Linked DNA regions of Nordella sp. HKS 07. The protein of the gene in region 1 interacts with the protein of each later gene in a pairwise test. Links are inferred from orthologs where the notes say so. Each region holds a gene or a part of one and is shown in the gene's direction. Other genes may lie near its edges.

Evidence for each region.
Region 2: the proteins of dnaE (region 1) and G5V57_RS30580 interact in binary tests that used the Escherichia coli proteins (3 or more experiments, as listed by UniProt). The link is inferred for Nordella sp. HKS 07 from one-to-one orthologs.
Region 3: the proteins of dnaE (region 1) and dnaQ interact in binary tests that used the Escherichia coli proteins (3 or more experiments, as listed by UniProt). The link is inferred for Nordella sp. HKS 07 from one-to-one orthologs.

What each region holds. Positions count from the first base shown.
Region 1 is NZ_CP049258.1:5,911,008-5,919,107, forward strand. What follows is about bases 1,586-5,584. They hold dnaE (DNA polymerase III subunit alpha), read left to right. Parts: upstream 1,586-1,937; coding sequence 1,938-5,384; downstream 5,385-5,584. Other genes in these bases: soxR (redox-sensitive transcriptional activator SoxR), read left to right, coding at 1,586-1,872; G5V57_RS27845 (GFA family protein), read left to right, coding at 5,405-5,584. Also shown: G5V57_RS27820 (ABC transporter ATP-binding protein), read left to right, coding at 1-482; G5V57_RS27825 (hypothetical protein), read right to left, coding at 488-895; G5V57_RS27830 (hypothetical protein), read right to left, coding at 935-1,324; more of soxR, read left to right, coding at 1,417-1,585; more of G5V57_RS27845, read left to right, coding at 5,585-5,893; G5V57_RS27850 (cupin domain-containing protein), read left to right, coding at 5,908-6,360; G5V57_RS27855 (DUF2339 domain-containing protein), read left to right, coding at 6,428-8,100. UniProt on the Escherichia coli protein: DNA polymerase III is a complex, multichain enzyme responsible for most of the replicative synthesis in bacteria. This DNA polymerase also exhibits 3' to 5' exonuclease activity. The alpha chain is the DNA polymerase catalytic subunit.
Region 2 is NZ_CP049258.1:6,448,617-6,455,693, forward strand. Bases 2,189-5,164 are described here. They hold G5V57_RS30580 (pyridoxal phosphate-dependent aminotransferase), read left to right. Parts: upstream 2,189-3,057; coding sequence 3,058-4,272; downstream 4,273-5,164. Other genes in these bases: G5V57_RS30570 (FAD-binding oxidoreductase), read left to right, coding at 2,189-2,355; G5V57_RS30575 (hypothetical protein), read right to left, coding at 2,389-2,757; G5V57_RS30585 (hypothetical protein), read right to left, coding at 4,262-5,164. In the rest of the region: G5V57_RS30565 (TRAP transporter substrate-binding protein), read right to left, coding at 1-850; more of G5V57_RS30570, read left to right, coding at 1,045-2,188; more of G5V57_RS30585, read right to left, coding at 5,165-5,305; G5V57_RS30590 (efflux RND transporter permease subunit), read right to left, coding at 6,003-7,077. UniProt on the Escherichia coli protein: Shows aminotransferase activity with methionine and histidine as substrates, and to a lesser extent also with phenylalanine.
Region 3 is NZ_CP049258.1:2,362,215-2,369,181, forward strand. The notes cover bases 2,885-5,750. They hold dnaQ (DNA polymerase III subunit epsilon), read left to right. Parts: upstream 2,885-3,904; coding sequence 3,905-4,597; downstream 4,598-5,750. Other genes in these bases: G5V57_RS11020 (shikimate dehydrogenase), read left to right, coding at 2,885-3,302; coaE (dephospho-CoA kinase), read left to right, coding at 3,299-3,889; secB (protein-export chaperone SecB), read right to left, coding at 4,687-5,247; G5V57_RS11040 (FxsA family protein), read right to left, coding at 5,325-5,675. In the rest of the region: hemE (uroporphyrinogen decarboxylase), read right to left, coding at 1-680; G5V57_RS11010 (pyruvate, water dikinase regulatory protein), read left to right, coding at 1,067-1,879; G5V57_RS11015 (nucleoside triphosphate pyrophosphatase), read left to right, coding at 1,876-2,463; more of G5V57_RS11020, read left to right, coding at 2,460-2,884; G5V57_RS11045 (Tim44/TimA family putative adaptor protein), read left to right, coding at 5,898-6,611; G5V57_RS11050 (murein transglycosylase A), read left to right, coding at 6,657-6,967. UniProt on the Escherichia coli protein: DNA polymerase III is a complex, multichain enzyme responsible for most of the replicative synthesis in bacteria. The epsilon subunit contain the editing function and is a proofreading 3'-5' exonuclease.

The sequences.
Region 1 (8,100 bases):
ATGTCGCCGGCCAGAACTGCACCAAGCTCGACGACAATGCGCGCACACGCATCCGGCGCGTCGGCATCGGTTTCGTCTATCAATTCCATCATCTGCTGCCGGAATTCTCGGCGCTCGAAAATGTCATGATGCCGCAATTGATCAGCGGCGCCTCGAAGGAGGCGGCGGAGAAGCGCGCCAAGGATCTGCTCGATCGTTTCGGTCTCGGCGCCCGCCTGGAGCATCGTCCTGCCGAATTGTCGGGCGGCGAGCAGCAGCGTGTCGCCATCTCGCGCGCCTTGGCCAACCGGCCGCTGCTTCTTCTTGCCGATGAGCCGACCGGCAATCTCGATCCCAAGACGGCGGACTACGTGCATGGCGAATTCCTGCGCGTCGTGGCGGAGGAGGGGGTGGGCGCTCTGGTCGCGACCCACAATATCGAGCTCGCCCGCCGCATGACCCGCCTTGTTCGGCTCGAGGACGGGCGGCTTCAGCCGGAATAGGCGGCTTATTGGCGGGCCGCAGCCAGAAGTTGCGCCTTGATCGCGCGGTTGGCCTCGCCATAGGGCGATGAGGCGACATAGACCAGCTCGAGATCATCCGCCGCCTCGAATGTGCCGGCAAGATGCGCCGGAAGGTAGATCACTTCACCGGGACCCGCCGTGACGACGCCCGACATGCTGCGTACCCGGCAACGGCCTTTGGTGACGATCACCACCTCGTCATAAGGGAAATCAAAATCGCTCCTGGCGCCCTTTGGGGCTTTGACAAAGCCGACCGCGCCCAGTTTGGCGGCGGGCGTTTCGTCTTCATTGACGACATCGGCGAGCGCGAAGCCCGACCACTCCATCCAGTCGCGGGCCGTTTCGGCGGTGAAGAGCTGGATAAGAGTGGGGTCGAATTGTTGTCTTGGCATGAAACTTGTCCTCGTTCGTGCTTTGGGATTGCGATGGAATTATGCGGCGGCCGTGAGGAGTGCGTGCTTCATCTCAGGGCTGAGCTTCCCCAATGGGGAGACCGCCACATAGACTAGCTCCAGCGGGTCTATGGCCTCGATGGTTCCTGAGGTGCCCGCCGGCACATAGAGCGCCTCCCCGGGCGTGGCGACGATCAGCCTGTCCAGGCCGCGCAGCGCACAGCGGCCCCGCGTGACCACCAGGACCTCGTCATAGAGAAATTTGAAACTGCTGATGGCGCCCGCGGGCGCGCGCAGGAAGCCGACCGCGTCGAGCTTCGCCGCCGAAGCGTCTTCATCGATCACATCGGCGAGCGACATGCCGGACCATGTGTGCCAGTCGCGAGGGCTGGCGCTGTTGAATTTCTGTACCTTCCGCGGGTCGAACATCGGCTTCTCCGAAACAGGGGCGTGTTGTCGAATCTGTTTCTACAAGTTCAAGTGAACTTGAAGTCAAGCGCCAATTGCGTTAGGGACAGGGCATGGACAGCCTTCTGACCATCAACCAGATTTCCAAGCGTAGTGGCGTGGTGGCCTCGGCCTTGCGCTACTATGAGGAACGCGGGCTCATCACCTCGGAGAGAGCGGGATCCGGCCATCGCCGCTTCCGGCGGCCGACCCTGCGGCGCCTGGCCTTCATCGTCTTCGCCCAGCGCCTCGGCATGACCCTCGAGGAGATTCGCATCGAGCTCGACAAGCTACCCAGCGATCACGTGCCCAAGGGGCGCGATTGGGCCCGTTTGTCGGAGCCCTGGGCCGATCGCATCGACCAGCGCATCGCCGAGCTTGAGCGTCTGAAGGCCGGCCTCGCCAAATGCATCAGCTGCGGCTGTCTTTCGCTCGAGCTGTGCAAGCTCGTGAATCCCGCCGACAAGGCCGGCCTGTCGGGACCGGGCCCGCGCTTCTGGGTCGGCGAAGGCGAAGAGAGCGGCGCCTGATTTAGCGTGGGATTCTTGCGAAAAACCGGTACCCACTTTTTCTCATCCCGCGCTAGGGTCGGACCATGTCGGACGAGTCGAAATCCAGCGTGACCTTCATCCATCTGCGCACCCATTCCGCCTATTCCTTGGCGGAAGGCGCCTTGCATATCAAGCAGATGGCGGGGCTCACGAAGGAGATGGGGAGCCCCGCGCTCGCCATCACCGACACCGGCAATCTGTTCGGCGCGCTCGAATTCTCCGACGCTCTGAGCGAGAAGGGCATCCAGCCGATCATCGGTTGCACGCTCAAGGTCGCCTGCGAGGAGCCGTCGCCCGACGCGGTGCACCGCCAGCGCACAGGCTTGCGCAAATTGCCGAGTCTGGCGCTCCTCGCCAAGGACGAGGCGGGCTATCGCAACCTGATGAAGCTCACGAGCCGGGCCTATCTCGATACGCCCGACACGGCCGAGCCGCATCTGAGCATGGAATATCTGGCCGCTCATTCAGGCGGCCTCATCTGCCTGACCGGCGGGCCCGACGGTCCGGTGAACGAAGCGCTCGTCCAGGGGCAGCAGCACGTGGCGCGTACCCGCATGGAGGAGCTCGCCAAGACTTTCGGCGACCGGCTCTATGTCGAATTGCAGCGTCACGGCACCGAGAATGAGCAACTCGCCGAGCCCGGCCTCATCGATCTCGCCTACGAGCTGGAGTTGCCGCTCGTCGCGACCAACGAGCCATACTTCGCCAAGCTCGACGACTATGCCGCCCATGATGCGCTGATCTGCATCGCCGAGGGTGAGGTCGTCGCCGCCGAAGACCGGCGCCGGTTGACGCCTGAGCACTATTTCAAGTCGCCCAGGCAGATGGCGACGCTCTTCGCCGACATTCCGGAAGCGATCGCCTCGACGGTGGAGATCGCCCGGCGCTGCGCCTTCAAGGTCGGGTCGCAGAAGCCGATCCTGCCGCGCTACGGCGAAGGCGACGAGGCGGAGGAATTGCGCCGCCAGGCTTTCGACGGCCTCGCCAACCGGCTCAAGGAACGCGGCCTGTCGGAAGGCTACAACGAGGACGACTACAAGCAGCGTCTCGAATTCGAGCTCGAAGTCATCATCAAGATGAAATATCCGGGCTACTTCCTGATCGTCTCGGACTTCATCAAATACGCGAAATCGAAAGGTATCCCGGTGGGGCCGGGCCGTGGTTCGGGTGCGGGCTCGCTCGTCGCCTATGTGCTCACCATCACCGATCTCGATCCCTTGCGCTTCAAGCTCCTCTTCGAGCGCTTCCTCAATCCCGACCGCGTCTCGATGCCGGACTTCGATATCGATTTCTGCCAGGACCGGCGCGATGAGGTGATCGACTACGTCCAGAACAAATACGGCAAGGATCACGTCGCCCAGATCATCACATTCGGTAAGCTGCAGGCGCGCGCCGTCTGTCGCGACGTCGGTCGCGTGCTGCAGATGCCCTACGGCCAGGTCGACCGCCTGAGCAAGATGATCCCGATGAACCCGGCCAATCCGGTGTCGCTGGCGCAGGCGATCGACGGCGAGCCGCGCCTCAAGGAGGAGCGCGACAAGGACACCACGGTTCGCACCATGCTGGAGATCGGCCTCAAGCTCGAGGGCCTTTACCGGCACGCCTCGACGCATGCCGCCGGCATCGTGATCGGCGACCGGCCGCTTGAGGAGCTGGTGCCGCTCTATCGCGACCCGCGCTCATCGATCCCCGCCACCCAGTTCAACATGAAATATGTCGAGAAGGCGGGCCTCGTTAAGTTCGACTTCCTCGGCCTCAAGACCCTTACTATCATCGACAAGGCGCAGAGGCTCATCCGCCAGCGCATTCCCGATTTCGACGCCAACAAGATCCCGCTCGATGACCTGCCTACCTTCCAGATGCTGGGCCAGGGCGACACGGTCGGCGTGTTCCAGCTGGAAAGTGCTGGCATGCGCGATGCGGTGCGCCAGATGCGCGCCGACCGCTTCGAGGACCTGATCGCACTCGTGGCGCTTTACCGTCCGGGTCCGATGGCCAATATCCCGCTCTATTGCGCCCGCAAGCTCGGCCGCGAGCCGCTCGAATACATGCATCCCGCGCTCGAGCCGATCCTGAAGGAGACTTTCGGCGTCATCACCTATCAGGAGCAGGTGCAGCAGATCGCCAAGGACCTTGCCGGCTACACGCTGGCGCAGGCCGATCTTCTGCGCCGCGCCATGGGTAAGAAGATCAAGTCGGAGATGGATGCGCAGCGCGAACACTTCCTCAAAGGCGCGGTCGAGCGCGGCATCGATGCCACAGTCGCCAGCAACATTTTCGACGCCTGCGCGAAATTCGCCGAATACGGATTCAACAAATCGCACTCCGCACCTTACGCCTATATCAGCTACCAGACGGCCTATCTGAAGGCGAACCACCCGGTCGAATTCCTCGCCGCCTCGATGTCGCTCGATATGGGCAATACCGACAAACTGCAGGTCTTCCGCCAGGAGGCGCAGCGCATCGGCGTCAAGATCGTGCCGCCCTCGATCAACCAGTCGCAGGTCGATTTCGCGGTGAAGGATCAGGCGGTCCTCTATTCGCTCTCAGCTCTCAAGAACGTCGGCTCGGGCGCCATCCAGCATCTGGTCGAGAAGCGCGAAGCGGAAGGGCCGTACACGACGCTTGGCGATTTCGCGCGCCGCATCGATGCCCATATGCTGAACCGGCGCGCCCTCGAAAGCCTGGTCAAGGCGGGCGCTTTCGATGAATTGCAGCCGAACCGTGCGCAGGTCTTCGATGGTGTCGACGCCATTCTTGCCATGGCCAACCGCACCACGGCGGAAGCCGAGGCCGGTCAGCATGATCTCTTCGGCCAGGGGTCGGGCCGCAAGGAGGATGTCGCATTGCCGGCGCGCGAGGGCTGGCTGCCCATGGACCGTCTCACCCAGGAATTCGAGGCGGTGGGCTTCTATCTCTCCGGCCATCCGCTCGACGATTATATGACGCGGCTCACACGCATGGGCGTCGACACCTGGACGTCATTCCACGCCAAGGCGCTGACCAAGGGGGCCACCGCGGCGAAGCTCGCCGGCACCGTCACCCATCGCCAGGAGCGCCGCTCCAAGTCCGGCAACAAATTTGCTTTCGTCGGGTTCTCCGACCCGACCGGCCAGTTCGAGACGATTTGCTTCTCCGACACACTGGCCGTCACGCGCGATTTGCTCGAGCCCGGCAAGGCGGTGATCGCCCGCGTCGAGGCCGATGTCGACGGCGAGGAGGTGCGGCTGCGGCTTCAGGGCGTCGAGGATATCGAGCGTGCCGCAGCCCAGATCACCTCGGGGCTGACGATCTTCCTCCGGGATGCCAAACCTATCGATTCCATCGCCCAGCGCCTGACCAATGGCGGCAAGGCGCCGGTCCGGCTGGTGCTGCAGATGGATCGGGGCAGGGAAGTCGAGATGGTGCTCGGCAACAAATTCACCGTGACGCCGCAGATCAAGGGCGCCATCAAGGCGATCTCCGGCGTGATCGACGTGCAGGATCTGTGATGGAGTGAGGAGAAGCGGCCATGACCGCAACTTCGCCTGACTATCTGGAAGGTGGCTGCGCCTGCGGCAAGATCCGCTATCGCCTGGCGATGCCGCCGATGTTCGTGAACTGCTGCCATTGCCGGGACTGCCAGCGCCAGACGGGCAGCGCCTTCGTGATCAACGCACTCACCGAGATGGACCGGATCGAAGTCCTGCGTGGAACGCCGGAAGCGGTGTCCGTGCCGACCGACAGCGGCCGGCCGCATGACATCTATCGCTGTCCGGACTGCCGCATCGCCTTGTGGGGCGACTATGGTCGGCGGCCCGGTTTGCGCTTTCTGCGTGTCGGCACGCTCGACGATCCGGCGGCGCTCACGCCCGATGCCCATATCTTCACGCGCTCGAAGTTGCCGTGGGTGCGATTGCCGGACCACGCCCGCGCCTTCGAGATCTACTACGACATGGAAAAGGAATGGCCGCCGGATAGCCTCAAGCGGCGGGAAGCTATATTGGGGCCAGGAAAATGACAGGGAGATAAGCGATGGCGCAGGATCTGGAGAAGGGCATCACCGCGAACGGCACCGGCTTCGGCGGCAAGAGCTGGAACATCCTGGGTCAGCTCTACTTCCCGAAGGCGGTATGCGATTCGACTTTCGCTTTCGAGACCAACAGCATGCCCGGGCAGTTCGTGCCGGTGCATGTTCATCCGAGCCAGGACGAATTCATCCTGGTCCAGGAGGGGGAGCTCGATCTCAAGCTCGACGGCAAATGGTTCAAGGCGAAAACGGGTGATCTGGTGCGCATGCCGCGCGGCATCCCGCATGGCTATTTCAACAAGTCCGACAAGCCGGCCCGGGCGCTGTTCTGGGTCTCCCCGGCGCGGATGCTCGAAAAGCTCTTCGACAATCTCCATAATGTCGCCGACCCGGTCGAGGCGGTGAAGATCTCCGCCGCCCATGAGGTCGACTTCCTGCCGCCCGAAGCCAACGAATAACGAATCAGGCGACAAGCAATTGTCAACTGGACCGGCGCGTCAGTTTTTCGGGTAGACTCCTGATTCGATGTTCGACGATCTCATTGGCCTCCTGATTCTCGCGCTGGTGGTGATATTCTTCACCCCGCTCATCCTCTCCATCGTAGCGCTCTCCCGTTCCGGCGATCTCCGGCGGAGGCTGGCACTGCTGGAGACCAAGCTCGCTCAATATGAAACGGGCGTCGCGCCTCCCGCGGCGGCGCCCGCCGAGACTATGGCGCCAGAGGCGGTAGTCCCTGAGATCGTGACCGAGGCCCCCGCGCCAGAGGTTGCTGCCCCTGAAGCCGCCGCGCGTCCAGGCAGGGTCTGGTCGCAAGCCAGGCGTGCGCAGGAGGGCGAGAGTGTCGACGCCGCCGCCGACTCGCCACCCGAGGGCGAGGCCATCGCTGCGGCGGCGCCACCGCCGCCTCCACCGCCCGCGCAACCGCGTGCCGGCATCGAGGAACGACTCACGTCGCGCTGGCTCGTCTGGCTTGGCGCTGTCGCGCTCGTGCTCGCCGGCATCTTCCTCATCAAATACTCGATCGAGAATGCGCTGCTGACACCGGCGATGCGCGCCATGGCCGGGCTTGTCCTCGGCGTCGCCTTGACGCTGGCCGGCGAATGGCTGCGCCGGCGCCCGGTGCAGAAGGAAATTGCGGCGCTCAAGCCCGATTATGTGCCAGGCGCCCTGGTCAGCGCCGGCCTCTTCATCTGCTTCGCCAGCATCTATGCCGCCTATGCGTTGCTGGACCTGCTGAGTCCAGGCGCCACCTTCATCGGCCTCGCCGTGGTGGCGCTGGTCGCTTTCGTGCTGGCGGCACTCCATTCGCCCATCGTCGCGATCATCGGTCTTCTCGCCGGTTTCGCGACGCCGGCTCTGGTGAGCTCGGACAGCCCCAATGCCGTGATCCTGTTCGCCTATCTCGCCCTTATCGCGGCGGCGGCCTATGCCGTCGTCATTTATCGGGGGTGGGGATGGCTCGCTTACGGGGCGACGATCGGCGGGCTTCTATGGGTCGGCCTGTGGATCGTCGGACCGATGCAGGCTGGCGATCTCATGACCATCGCGGCATTCCTTGCCGCGCTGACCGCGGCGGCGGTCTGGCTCGCTTTGCGGCTGACGCCTGACGAATCTCCCTCGATCTGGGAGAAGCCGCATCAGCCGGATGGCCCGGAATTCAACGGCTGGCTCGCGGCGACCGGCTCGGTCGGCCTCTTCGCTTTTGCGGCGCTGAACTTCCAGGCGCCGATGGTGAATTTGATGCTGGCGGGGATAGGCGCGGTGGCGTTGAGCTTCGCCGGCCGGCGCTTTGAGCGCTTTGACGGCTTCATCGCCCATGCCGCGGCACTCTTGTTCCTCGTGCTGCTCGCCTGGGAGCCCGAGGGCATTCTCGGCAAAATTCTCTACGATATCGATGCCGGCAACATCATAGCGCCGCAGGGCGCGCTGTTCGCGCCGGAAGCGAAGAGCTTCGTACTGTCGCATCTATTCGCCGGCGCATTGATCGCGGCCTTGGGTTTCGTCCTGCTGCGTGGCAGCCGGCGTCCTTATGTCTGGGCAGGCATCTCGCTCCTCGGCGCCTTGCTCATATTGGCTGCCGCCTATGCCCGCAGTCGCTTCTTCACCACCGATCTCCTGTGGACGCTTACCGCGACGCTTGCCGCCGCTATCGCCGTGTCGCTTGCGGGCGCGCTCAACAAGAGACGCGAGGAGCGGCG
Region 2 (7,077 bases), 540 kb from region 1 along the record:
AGGCCGATTCCGCGCCGTATTTGAGAATCGCCTGCAGATCCGCCGGCAGCGCGTCAAATTTCGCCTTGTTGAACATGATCTCGAAGCATTCCGCCGCCTGATGATAGGACTGCAACATGTAGTCCTTGCTGACATCCGGGAAGCCGAGAACGCGGTCGGAGGAAGGGTTGTTGAACTCCGCCGCCTCGAGCAGGCCGCGATCCATCGCCGGCACGATTTCACCGCCGCCCAGAATGGTTACCGCCGCGCCCATTTCCTTGAACAGGTCGGCGGAGAGACCGACGGTGCGGTATTTCAGACCGGCGAGGTCTTCCGGCTTCTCGACCGGCTTCTTGAACCAGCCGAGCGGCTGGGTCGGCATAGGCCCGGTGAGGAAGCCGACCAGATTGAGGCCAAGTACCTGCTGAACGAGTTCTTCATAGAGCGCCTGGCCGCCGCCATATTTCATCCAACCGACCATCTGATTGGCGCGCCAGCCCCAGGCCGGCGGTGTACCGAACAGCGAGTAGGCCTTGTGCTTGCCGTACCAATAGGCGCACACGCCATGACCGCCATCGAGCGTGCCGGCGATGACCGCATCCTGCAGCTCGAAGGCCTTGGCGACGGCGCCTGCCGGCAGCAGTTCGAGCTTGAGGCGGCCGCCCGACATCTCATTGACGCGGCTCACATAGTCCTGCGCATATTCATGGAAGATGTCCTTCGATGGCCAGGTGCTCTGGAATTTGAACACAACGGCTTCCTGGGCACGGACGACATTGGGCATCGACAGAGCGGCCGCTCCGGCGACCGTTGCGGCGGTGCCGGTCGCCAGGAATTGACGGCGCGATTTGGACATATGGGATTTGGGCATGGGGTTCCTCCTCGGGTGACGCCTGCTTATGCTTGGGCGTTTGGTGGGGGAGTGTGCAGGAGAAACACGGGTGAGGCAACTTGCCGCGTCATTCAACTAACGTCGAATACGCCCGCATTTCCTTAAGTGGCTGATTTGGAACTGGGAAACAGCCAGTGTTATAGTCGGCGCCCCTTCTGCCGCGTGTGAGCCCCATGCCATCACAGATATTTCATCCCGAATTCAAGCCGCGCCCCTTCTGGTGGGAGACCTATGCGCCGGAAGCCCAGGCGCCCATCGACCTGCCAAAGGAAACCCGCGTTGCCATCATCGGCGCCGGCTATGCCGGGTTGTCCGCCGCCCTCGCCCTCAATGAAGCAGGCCTTGACTGCCTGGTGCTCGATGCCAACGAACCGGGTTTCGGCGCCTCGACGCGCAACGGCGGCATGGTGTCGGGCGGCGTCAATGTCTCAAAGCGTTATGTCGCCAGGCCATTGAGCGCCGAAGAGGCCGTCCCCTTTCTCAACGACGCCGCCGACGCCTTTGCCCATGTCGAAACCTTGATCACGCGCGAGAAGATCGCCTGCCATTGGACCAAAGCCGGATATTTCCTCGGCGCCTGGTGCCAATCGCATTACCGCGCCATGGAGAAGAAAGTTCAGGCTCTCAATGCCGACGCGCAATCAGGCGCCTATATCGTGCCGCGAGAACGTCAGCGCGAGGAAATCGGCTCGGACTATTACCGGGGCGGCATGGTGGTCGAGCGTGCTGCCCATATCCATCCTGCCCTTTACTACAAGGGCCTTCTCAACTTGATCCGCAAGCGGAGTATTCCGGTCGCGGCGAAGACGCCGGTCACGGGTCTGGTGCAATCGGCGTCGGGATGGACCGTCGAGACGCCACGCGGCCCGGTCAAGGCCGGCGACGTCGTGATCGCCACCAATGCTTATACCGGCAATGTAACACCGCAGTTCAAGCGCCGCCTGGTCCCGGTGGGTTCCTATATCATCGCCACCGAGGAACTGCCGCCCGATATCGCGGCCTCGTTGTCGCCGAAGAACCGTTCCTTCGCCGATACACGCCGCGTGCTCACCTATTTCCGCATGTCGCCGGACGGCAGGCGCCTCATTTTCGGCGGCCGCGCCAAATTCGGCCAGACCGATCCGGTCGAGACGGCGCCCATCCTCTACCGCTTCATGCTCGACCGGTATCCGCAGCTCAAAGGTACGCGCATCACCCATGCCTGGACCGGCAATGTCGCCTTCACGCTCGACGAGATGCCGCATATGGGCAGGCTCGACAATCTCCATTACGCGCTCGGCTGCAACGGCTCCGGCATCGCCATGCTCAGCTATCTGGGCTTCCAGACCGGCCGCAAGATCGCCGGTCGGGTCAACCGCATCTGCGCCTTCGATCAGGAGGAATTCCCCACCCACCCGCTCTATCACGGCAATACGTGGTTCGTGCCGTGGATTGGGCGCTACTTCCGCACCCGTGACTGGATCGATCGGAACATCCTGGGCTGAAGCTCTGGATCCCCGGCACTACGGGGCACTTGCTCAGCCGCAGCGCGCCTGCAGGGCCCAGACGCCGCCGTTGAATTTGGGCTCGCCGACGAGGCGACCTCTCTGACCGTCGGGACAAGCGAAATAGCCGAGCGAGGACGAAGCGATATTGACCGCATCCTTCTGGCTGTCGGGCTTCATCGGCGTCGTCGTCCCTGACACTTTCATGTCGAAGACCTTCATGGCGTCATTGTAGCTGTAGTTCAGCGCGTAATGCTTGCCGTTGTAGAAAATCGGCTCCGAGCGTGACTGCGTCTGGACGCTGCGCGGCCCGCCGGAGTTGATATCGATATTGCTCGACTTGCTGGAGCAGGCCGCGAGCAGGACGGACACACAAACAAGCACAGGCGCAGTAAGTTTCATGGCGGTTCCGGATGTCGGGGAAGGCCTGCGCATATAGGGGTATTCGCCCTCTATGTACAGGAATGAGGTTCAGTAGAAACACCGATTTAGAGCATCGGCCCGAGAAGCTCGTGGTCGGGCTTGACCCGACCATGCGTGCGGTCCTCGGACAGGCCGATGCGCAAAATCAAAGAGATAGAGCGCCGAGGTGATTCCGTGAGACCGCCCGGCACTCTAGTCGAACCGGCCCTAAGGGCAGACTGTGACATTTTTGCGAGGCTCCTCGACCTCTTTCCGGTGCCGTGGCATAGAGCGCCCACCATGGCCCCATTCGACGTCTCCTCCCTGCTCGCCCGCCGCGCCGCCCAATCAGATGAGGGCGCCATCGTGCGCATGTCGCAACGCGCCCGGGAGCTCCGGGCGAAAGGCCAGGATATCGCCAGCCTGACAATCGGCGAGCCCGATTTCGACACGCCCGCTTTTATCCAGACGGCAGCTACCGAGGCCATGCGCAAGGGCCTCACCCATTATTCGCCGGTCGCCGGCATACCCGAACTGCGCCAGGCGCTGGCGAGGAAGCTCAAGGACGAAAACGGGGTCGATTACGCCGCCAACGAGATTGTCATCGCCAATGGCGCCAAGCAGGCGATCGCCAATGCCGTGCTCGCCTTGATCGAGCCGGGCGACGAAGTGATTCTCCTGTCGCCCTATTGGGTCTCCTACGAGATCACGGTGCGCCTGGCGGGCGGTGTGCCCGTCATCCTCAAGGCCGGCGTCGAGGAGAATTTCAAGGCGCCGCCCGCCCGCATCGCCGCGGCGCTGACCGACAAGACGAAGCTCCTGATGCTGAATTCGCCCAGCAATCCGACCGGCGCGGTATGGAGCCGGGCCGAGCTCGACGCTCTGGCCGAGGTCGTCAAAGGCCATCCCCGCCTGATGGTGCTCTCGGACGAGATCTACGAATACATTCTGTTCGACGGCAAGATGACGTCCTTTGCGAGCCTGCCCGGCATGCGCGAACGTACGGTCACGGTAAACGGCTTTTCCAAGAGCTTCGCCATGACGGGCTGGCGGCTCGGCTATTCGGCAGGCCCCGCCCCGCTCGCTGTCGCCATGGCCAGGCTCCAGAGCGGCCTTACCGCCGGGGCCAATTCCTTCGTACAGCATGCCGCGCTCTCCGCACTGTCGGCGCCGCGCGACGATGTCGAGAAGATGCGGCAACGCTACGAGACGCGCCGCGACATGGTGGTCAAGGCGCTTTCCGCGATTCCGGGCCTGAAGCTCGCTCCCATTCCCGCAACGTTCTATGCCTTCCCCAATGTCGGCGCCTTCCTCGGCCGCAAGGTCGGCAATCACGTGATGGACAGTGTCGACGTGCTCTGCGACTGGCTCCTCGATGAGCATGGCGTAGCGACCGTGCCGGGTTCGGCTTTCGGCGATCCCAACTGCATCAGGCTCTCCTTCGCCACCGGCGAAGTGGAACTCGAGAAGGCCCTAGCCCGTTTCAGCGAAGGACTGGGCCGCCTTACGGCATAGCGATCCGCCTCTGTACTTCTTCCATCGCCGGGTCGCGCGCCGCCAGGTAGTCTGCGAAGGTTAGCGGCGCCTCTACTTGCGGATCGAGCGAACCGGGAGCTACGCCATAGGCGTAGTTGAACAAGAAACAATGCCCGATATCGGAAAGGCCGCAGCCCTTCTCCCAGTCATGAAAAGCAGTGGCGTAGCGCACGGGTATTTTCGAGTTGGGCAGCACCGTGCGGCCTCCATCCGCCCAGAATTGTCCGCGATCGCCCGGGGGGCCGCCGATCTGGAGCCCGCGCGCGCCCGCGAAGTATTTGAGCCGAGCCAGCATGGCGATGCCGGCAGCATAAGTGTTGGTCCCGGAGAGGATGAAGATGCGGCCGTCCTCGGGCACCGTCCTGGCAAGCCTGCGGGTAAAATCCGCCGCCAGCACGTAATTGCCGCTCCGATTGAAGCGCAGATCGACCACGACGTCCTTGACGCCTTTCGTCTTGATCTCCCCGAGCACGCCATCCAGATAGGTGGCGAGAGGCTCAGGCCAGGCGTTCTTGATGCGATTCAGCTGCATGTACAGAAACCCGCTGCCGGCCGGTATCTCATGCCAATAGGCCTGGTCGGGTCGTGAGAGATAGGCCGGCACTCGCCAGCGGCTGAGGACATGCGGCCAGCCGTCATCATTGGTGGCGATCGGAATCGGACTGAGGTCACGTACCGGCCAATAGTTCTTTCGCGGCGGCGCCTCCGGCTTGCCGCCGGACAAAGTGCGTTCGACCTCTGTCCCGTCCGCAAGACGCAGGCGCAGGCGACTCATGGCCGGGTTGTCGCCCAGCCCCGCCGCATTCAGCAGTTCGGGCGACACGAGGAGACGTGGCACATGATTGGCGAACAGGGTGTCTGCGCCGCCGATGAAGTTCCTGAGCTCGACCAGCAATCCCTCGACCGGGCGTCCGTCGACGGCAACGAGCTTAGCGCCCAGAATATCGACATTGTCATCCCGGGCTTTCACCACGAACAGACCGTCGGCGAAGTGTCCAAGACGGATCGGCAAGGTTCGGAAGCCGCCCTTTTACAGTTTCAGCCAGATCCACCCATACAGAGTAATATTATCTGGTATGTTGTGATACAGCATTTCATTTTCAGCCTCGTCTCAAAATGATGGGAGGCATTTCAGTGCACAGTATGTCGGCTTCATGCATCCCAAAATGGCAGTTGAAAATATATTGCTTGTTAGGCTGCAAAGGATGCTGATCCGGCAACTTCATTCCTCAAACGCACTAGCATTTGATAGGTTTCTGACCTGCCAGATCGTGATTCACGCGGTCACTGCACTCGAGAGGCACACCGCGCTTACAGTAGCGAGCTCAGATTTCGGCTTCTGCAGGAAAGTTGTTTGATCCTGGTGGTGAACCTTTTGCCTACATCATTGTCATAACACGTTTCTCGGCTTGCCGTCTGGCCTCCATGAATAGGTAACGCTGTTTAGCCTGAGTGACGATCTCGGCAGCTCCACAGGCCGATACCACCGCAAAGCCATTGCTCCTGTAACGTTGCCGTTCAGATAGAGGGCGTAAGACCACTGGCGGCACCGTGATAACGCGTTTTTTAATATCGTGCTGATTGCCGCGCTTTCATATATTTGACTTAGTGTCGATGCGGTCGAATTTTTGTTTTTCAGAGCAATGGCGCCAGCAAGATTGAGGAGTAACATTTTTCATCACCACCATGGCGCAGTATCGCCAATGGTTTCAGGCGGTCGTATACTTCCTTTGATGGCCGAGAACTCTCGCCGTAGCCTCAGCTCTTCCTGAGGCTTGCAGCGCACCCGACCACCAGTGCTTCGAGATGAGGCCGATCAGCGTCACGAGGCCGATCTGGGTATAGATGTTGATCGTGCCGGAGCCGAGATTGATCCCAAGCTGGCCCTGCGTCGCGCCGTTGACCTCGCCCAATATGAACAGGAAGAACAAGGCGCCGAACATCGAGGCCGGCAGGCCGATCAGGATGATGAACGGGTCGCGGAAGCTTTCGAACTGGGCGGCGAGAACCAGGTAGATGACGATCAGCGCGAACAGGAAGGTGTAAGCGAGCGTGTTGCCCTCGGTCACGAACTGCCGGCTTTCACCCTGGAAGTCGTAGGTCATGCCTTGCGGGAAATGCTCGGCCGCCTTCTGCTGCAGAAACGCCACCGCCTCGCCGACGGTGCGGCCGGGGAAAGGTGCGCCCTGGAAAGTCGCCGAGTTCAGCTGTTGAAACGTCGCAAGGCTGTTGGGCTGTACCGTCTGGTCGAGCGAGATGAAGGAAGAGAGAGGCACCATGTCGCCCGAGGTGGTGCGCACCCGGTAATCGAGCAGTCGCTCGGCCGAGCCGCGGAACGCCCGAGGCACTTGGGCGATCACTTCATAGGATCGCCCCTGGATGTTGATGCGGTTGACATTGTTGCCGCCGAGCAGAACGGCCAGGGTGGCGCCGACATCGCTCATGCGGATGCCGAGCTGGTTGGCCTTGTCCTTGTCGATGATGAGCTCGGCCTGCGGAGTCTCGAATCTGAGATCGGTGTTGGTGAAGATGAACAGACCGCTTTTCTTCGCCTCGGCTTCGATCTTGTCGAGCACCTCGGCGACCTTGGTATAGTCGCCCGGCGACTTGATCACGAATTCGACCGGCATTTCGCCGGCGCCGATCGGGATAGCCGGCGGCGCGGTGGCGAAGGTCTTGACCCCGGGAATACCGCCGAGCTTGCCCTGCAATTCACCGAGTATCATCGTGTCGGAGCGCTCGCGCTGCTCCCATGGCTTCGTGATGAGGCCGACGAACGAGGCG
Region 3 (6,967 bases), 3.5 Mb from region 1 along the record:
ATGATGGCCGCGATCGGCTCCCCGCTCAGTGTCTCCTGCAGATAGCCCGGCAGGTCTCCCGCCCAGGAATCGAAAATCTGCACCACATCGGCGCCTGCATCGATCTGACGCACGAGATAGGCCGCCGATGCCTCGATCACCAGCTCCATCAGAACGGTGAACCACTCCGGCCGGCTCGCTGCAACCGCGCGCGCCACCTCCCGCCCGCCTTCTCCGCCGCCACCGATCATGTAGCTTGCCACCGTCCACGGGGCGCCGCAGAAACCGATCAATGCGATATCATGTGGCAATTCCGCCTTGACGGCTTTCACCGTCTCGCAGACGAGACGTACTTCCTCCGCTTCATCGAGCGGCCGCAAGGCATTCACCCGGTCGGACCCGCTGACCTTCTCGACGACCGGCCCTTCGCCTTCCGCAAAGGCAAGACCCAGCCCCATCGCCTGCGGCACGACCAATATGTCGGCGAAGACGATCGCCGCGTCGACGTCGAAGCGCCGCAATGGCTGCAGCGTCACTTCCTTCGCGAGATCGGGCGCGTAACACAATTTGAGGAACGAACCCGCCTTGCCCCGCGTTGCCCGATACTCAGGCAAATAGCGGCCTGCCTGGCGCATGAACCAGACTGGACGCCTCGAAGGCTTTCTTCCTTTCAAGACGTCGAGCAGCGCTGAATGATTCATGAGTACATACCAATAGAATAGAATAGATGAGAGTCTGATTAGGATGCTGGGGGTCGAGAGTCATGAATACTGACCTTGTCCAGACTTTGCCAACCGGGACCTGTTATCACACTTTCCCAGTGCTGCTGAGGGAAACAGGCTGATGCAAAATACCGCATGTTTCTCAAAGAGTTGTGCTCTAAGTACGCGATATCGTCCACAGGTCATCAGGCTGATGTCAACAGCCGCGCCATTGTCCACAGAATAAGCGGGTGGGAATTCTTGCCGGGGAAATTGTGGATTACCCCACCAACAAAATGATAGAAACCTTTCCAAGGCCTTAACCGGCGCCCTTTATCCACAAGTGATCCCCGGCCTTCCCAGTGTCCTCGCCAAGATTTTTCCACATGCATCTGATCTCGGATGCGACGGGCGAAACGCTCAACACGGTGGCCCGCGCCGCCATGGCCTATTATGGCGACTATCAACCCGTCGAGCACATCTATGCCCTGGTGCGCACGTCCAAACAGCTCGCGCGTGCGCTGACGGAGATTGAAAGCCAGCCGGGAGTGGTCCTTTTCACGCTGATCGACACCGAGCTCAGGACCCAGCTCGAGAGAAGATGCGCCGAGCTCTCCATTCCCTGCATCTCGATCCTCGATCCGGTGATCGCCAGCCTCGCCCAATATCTCAATGCCCAGTCGCGTCCTCAGCTCGGCGGCCAGCATGCTCTCAACGCTGAATATTTTCGCCGCATAGACGCCTTGAACTTCACCATGCTCCATGACGATGGTCAGCATGCTGAGGATCTCGAGCAGGCCGATGTCATCTTGACAGGCATCAGCCGCTCTTCCAAGACGCCGACCAGCATCTATCTCGCCAATCGCGGCATAAAAACCGCGAATGTCCCGATCGTGCCCAATATCGCGCCCCCGAAAGAGCTCGAGACGGTCACCAGACCGCTCGTCGTGGGTCTCATCGCCAGTACCGAACGCATCGCCCAGATCCGCAAGCACCGGCTGCTGGCGATGAATGAACAGGGCGAGACCGACTATGTCGATCATGGCGCGATCGCGGCGGAGCTGTCACATATGCGCAGACTGTGCAGCCGCCATAATTGGCCGATCATCGATGTGACCCGCCGCTCGATCGAGGAGACCGCTGCCGCGATCATCAACCTGATGCGTGAGCGTCATGAGAAAGAGGACTCTAGTTCATGAAACTGGTTCTGGCCTCGACCAGCCGGATCCGAGGCGAACTTCTGGCCAAAGCCGGGCTTACTTTCGAAACGATTGCGCCGGATGTGGACGAAACGGAGCTGAAACGACACTCTCATGGGTTAAGTCCCGGAGATCTCGCCCAGAAACTGGCGGGCGCCAAGGCTGTTTCGGTGGCGAATCGAGTTTCTGGGGCACTGGTCATTGGCGCGGATCAGGTTCTCAATCTCGCCGGTAGGGCCTATGACAAGCCGGCCAGCGCAGAGGATGCCCGCCGCCAGATGACCGAGCTGCGCGGCCGCCGCCATATACTCGAAACGGCCTTGTGCTGCGCCCAGGATGGAAAGATCGTCTGGCAGACTCTGGGCCAGGCCACGTTGACGATGCGGTCCTTCTCAGACGGCTTTCTCGAGGACTACCTGGTGAAGGTGGGCGGCGATGTGACGACATCGGTCGGTGGCTACAAGCTCGAAGGTCTCGGTGCCCAGCTTTTCGAAAAGATCGACGGCGACTACTTCACCATACTGGGCTTGCCGCTGCTGCCGCTGCTGGATTTCCTGAGACGAAAAGGGGCCGTGCCGGTATGACCCGGAAAGCCTGTGTCATTGGATGGCCGATCAGCCATTCACGCTCACCGCTCATCCACGGCTATTGGCTGAAGCGCTATGGTATTGCCGGCAGCTATGAAAGGCTCCCGGTGAAGCCGGAGGAACTATCGGCTTTCTTCTCCAGCCTCATGGCTAATGGCCTCGCCGGCTGCAATGTGACTCTCCCGCATAAGGAAGCGGCCTTCCGCGCGGTGCGCACTGCCGATGCGGCGACCGCCCGGCTCAGTGTCGTCAATACGGTCTTTGCCCGCGACGGCGAATTATGGGGCACTAGCACAGATGGCGAAGGTTTCCTTGCGAGCCTCGCGGCCGGCCACCCCGGCTGGCGTGCCGCGGGGCAAAGCGTGGTCATACTCGGCGCCGGCGGGGCCACCCGCGCCCTTGTCGGAGCGCTCCTCGATGCTGGCGCCGGCCGGATTTTTATCGCCAACCGTACGCGCGCCAAGGCGGAAGAGCTGAAGCGCGATTTCGGATGCCGGGCGGAGCCGCATGACTGGGCCGAAGCGAGCGACCTGCTGCGCCATGCCGATCTCGTGATCAACACGACATCGCTCGGTATGACCGGCCAGCCGGCGCTCGAGATCGATCTCGGCAACCTGCCGAATACCGCTCTTGTCACTGACATCGTCTATACGCCGCTCGAGACCGATCTGCTCAAGCGCGCCGAGGCGCGCGGCAATCCGATCGTGCCCGGGCTCGGCATGCTGCTGCACCAGGCGGTCCGCGGCTTCGAATTGTGGTTTGGCACCCGCCCTGAAGTGACCGATGATCTCTATGACCTTGTCGCCCGCGATATCGATCCCGGATACCGGCGATGATCGTGATCGGCCTGACCGGATCGATCGGCATGGGCAAATCAGTGACCGCCGGGATGTTCGCCGGGGAAGGGATGCCGGTCTGCGACTCCGATGCGGTCGTGCACCGGCTCTACGACAAGGGTGGCGCCGCGGTGGCGCCCGTCGCCCGGGCTTTTCCGGATGTCATCACCGACGGCGCCATCGACCGGCAGAAGCTTGCCCGCCATCTCGGCCACAAGCCTGAGGATTTCACCAAACTCGAGGCGATCGTGCATCCGCTGGTGCGCGTCGAGCAGGAGAAATTCCTTGAGGATGCTCGAGAACGCAACGCCCCGCTCGCGGTTCTCGACATTCCCCTGCTTTTCGAGACCGGCCGTGATCGCGACGTCGACAGGATCGTCGTCGTCTCCGCGCCGGCCGATATCCAGCGCACCCGCGTACTCGCCCGGCCCGGCATGACGGAGCAGAAATTCGCGAGCATCCTGGCGCGCCAGCTGCCTGACGCCGAAAAGCGCGCCCGCGCCGATTTCATTGTGGACAGCGGCCGCGGTTTCGATCACGCCCGCGCCCAGGTCCGGCGTATAATTGCCGAGCTTTCCAAGGGCTGATTCGGGACAAAGAAGATGCGTGAGATCGTTCTCGACACCGAGACAACCGGCATTGAACACGCCAAAGGCCATCGCATCGTCGAGATCGGCGCCGTCGAGCTCATCAATCACATACCGAGCGGCAAGGTCTTCCATCACTATATCGATCCCGAGCGCGATATGCCGCCGGATGCCGAGGCCATCCACGGCCTGTCGACGCAATTCCTGAGAGGCAAGCCGGTCTTTGCCGCGATCGCCGACGAATTCATCGCCTTCATCGACGGCGCCAGCCTCATCATCCACAATGCCGCCTTCGACGTCGGCTTTCTCAATGCCGAGCTCGCGCGCGTGAAGGGGCCGGCGATCCTGCCCGAGCGCGTCATCGACACGCTGGGGCTGGCGCGCCAGAAGCATCCCATGGGCCCAAACAGCCTCGATGCCTTGTGCAAACGCTATGGCATCGACAACTCGAAGCGCGAGAAGCACGGCGCCTTGCTCGACTCGGAACTGCTGGCCGATGTCTATCTCGAACTGATCGGCGGCCGCCAGGCGGCGCTGTCGCTCTCCGCCATCTCGGTCAAGACACGCACCGCGATGACCCCTCAAGGTCTTGTGCGGGCGAGGCCCAGTCCGCTGCCGAGCCGGCTCACCGAAGCTGAAATAGCGGCGCACCAAGCGCTCCTCGCCGAGATCGGCGAGAAGGCGCTGTGGAACGAGATTCTGAACTGATATTCAGTCTACGGACTGATCTTGTCCGCTGCGCCCCGTCTCCCGCCGCTGGCAGGAGAGGGAAAATATGCCGAGGCGATCCGGGCGGATCAGACCGCGGCTTGCGCCTGAGCGGCCATGCGCTTCTGATACATGCCGGCGAAATCGATCGGGTCGAGCATCAAGGGCGGGAAGCCGCCATTGCGCGTCGCATCGCCGAGGATCTGGCGGGCGAAGGGGAACAGCATGCGCGGGCATTCGATGAGCACCGCCGGATGCAACATGTTCTGCGGAAAGTTCTCGAGCCTGAACACACCGGCGTAGAGGATCTCCGCAGCGAAGACGACCTTGCTCTCCGCGGTAGCCTTGGCGTCGATATGCAATTCGACCTCGAAGTCATTCGGCGCCAGGTTGCGGGCATTCACATTGATCGAGATGCTGATTTCGGGCTGCGCCTTTTGCGGGGCGAGCGAGCCCGGCGCGTGCGGGTTCTCGAAGCTCAGATCCTTCAGATACTGGCCGAGAATACGCATCGACGGCTGACCACCTTCCTGCGGCGCGGCGGCCTCGAGATCGATCGTGCCGGTTTCCGGCGCGGCGACCGCTTCAGGGGCCTCGTCGTCATGCGCGCCGCCATTGGTGGCGGCCGGTTGCTTGGGCGTCTTGGCCATGGACTGTCGTGCCTTTCGTGAAGGATGATGGGCCGCCAGCTATCATAAATGGCCGACGACCCGCAAGCTTTACGGCACTACCGGTTCCAGGGCGACGGGTTGTCCTGATCAGGGCGCGGCAACCGCTCGTCGATGATTTCAACCGCCTCGCCGTCGATCACCACCGTACCCCGTCGCGTCTGGGCGCCCGGCCGGATAAAGCGGCGTCCGATGATCCGCTGCACGAAGGGCAGCAGCAAAAGAACAGCCGCCGCGTCCGACAGGAGACCGGGCAGGATGAACAGGATTCCGGCGAAAAACCCCAGGATTCCGCCAAGCGCCGCGTCCGTGCCGGTCTGGCCGCTGCGGCTGGCCTGGGCGATTTCCTTCAGCGATTTGACCCCGGTATGGCGGATGGTCACACCGCCCGCCACAAAGCCCAGTATCACCGCCAGGAGGGGGAAACCACGCGCCGAACCATTGCCCGGTCTTAACCAGCAGGAAGAGCTCCAGAAGGCCGAGCGCAAAAAGGACAAAAAATATGGTTCTGATCACCTGAAACCTGTAGGAACTGAAAAGGCGGCGGACTTTGGTCCGCTCCCAAGCCCCCCTATATAAGGGGGCGACGACAGTGACTTCAATTTGTGCCAGACGAAAGACCCGCCGAAATGATGAATCAGGCTTTTGATCCACTCAATTTGCTGATCCTTGCGATTGCAGTGGTGGTCATTCTGCGCCTGCGCTCGGTCCTCGGCAAACGGACCGGCAACGAGCGGCCGCCTTTCGATCCCTATGCCGCTCAGCGCCGCGCTGAAAAGCCGCAACCGAACGGCAATGTCATCAATATGCCGCAGCGCGACAACGCCCCCGACAATCCCGTGCTGGACAAGCCGGCTGAACCTGTCTGGTCGGGCTATGCTGAGGCCGATTCCAATGTCGCCAAGGGCCTGGAGAAGATCGCCGCCGCCGACAGCCAGTTCTCGACCCAGATATTCGTCGACGGCGCCAAGGTCGCCTATGAGATGGTGGTGACCGCCTTCGCCCAGGGCGATCGCCAGTCGCTCAAGAATCTCCTCTCGCGTGATGTCTATGAAGGCTTCGCCAAAGCGATCGAGGAGCGCGAAAAGGTCGGCAATGTGCTCGAATCGCGCTTCGTCGGCATCGACAAGACGGACGTCGTTGGTGCTGATATGAAGGGCAAGAAGGCCACGATCACCATCCGTTTCCTCGCCGAGTTTATCTCGGCAACGCTCAACAAGGCGGGCGAGGTCATCGAGGGTGATCCGAAGCAGGTGCGCGAGGTCACCGATGTGTGGACCTTCGAGCGCGACACCGGCTCGCGCGATCCCAACTGGAAACTCGCGGCCACGGACGAGACGGGCTGATAGCGTATCGGCCTAAAACGTGTGAAGCGGTTTTCGGAAAAGCCGATGCGCCAAAAAACCAACATGCGCCGGCTCTTGAGTTCGGCGCTGCTTTTGGTCATGTCATCGATCATGAGCGCCGCGGCCTCTCCGATTCTCGAGCCGACCTCCTTCGACCGTATCGCCGGCTGGAGTGAGGCCGATCATCGGGCTGCGCTCGCCACCTTCAAGCGTTCCTGCGCCGAAATCGAGGCGACTGGCCATGCCTTCCGGCGCAAGGTCGCCTATGGCGGCACCAGGCGCGACTGGCTCGCTGTCTGCTCCACGCTGACTGCGGGCAGTGATCCGCGCGCCTTCTTCGAGGCGGCGTTCACGCC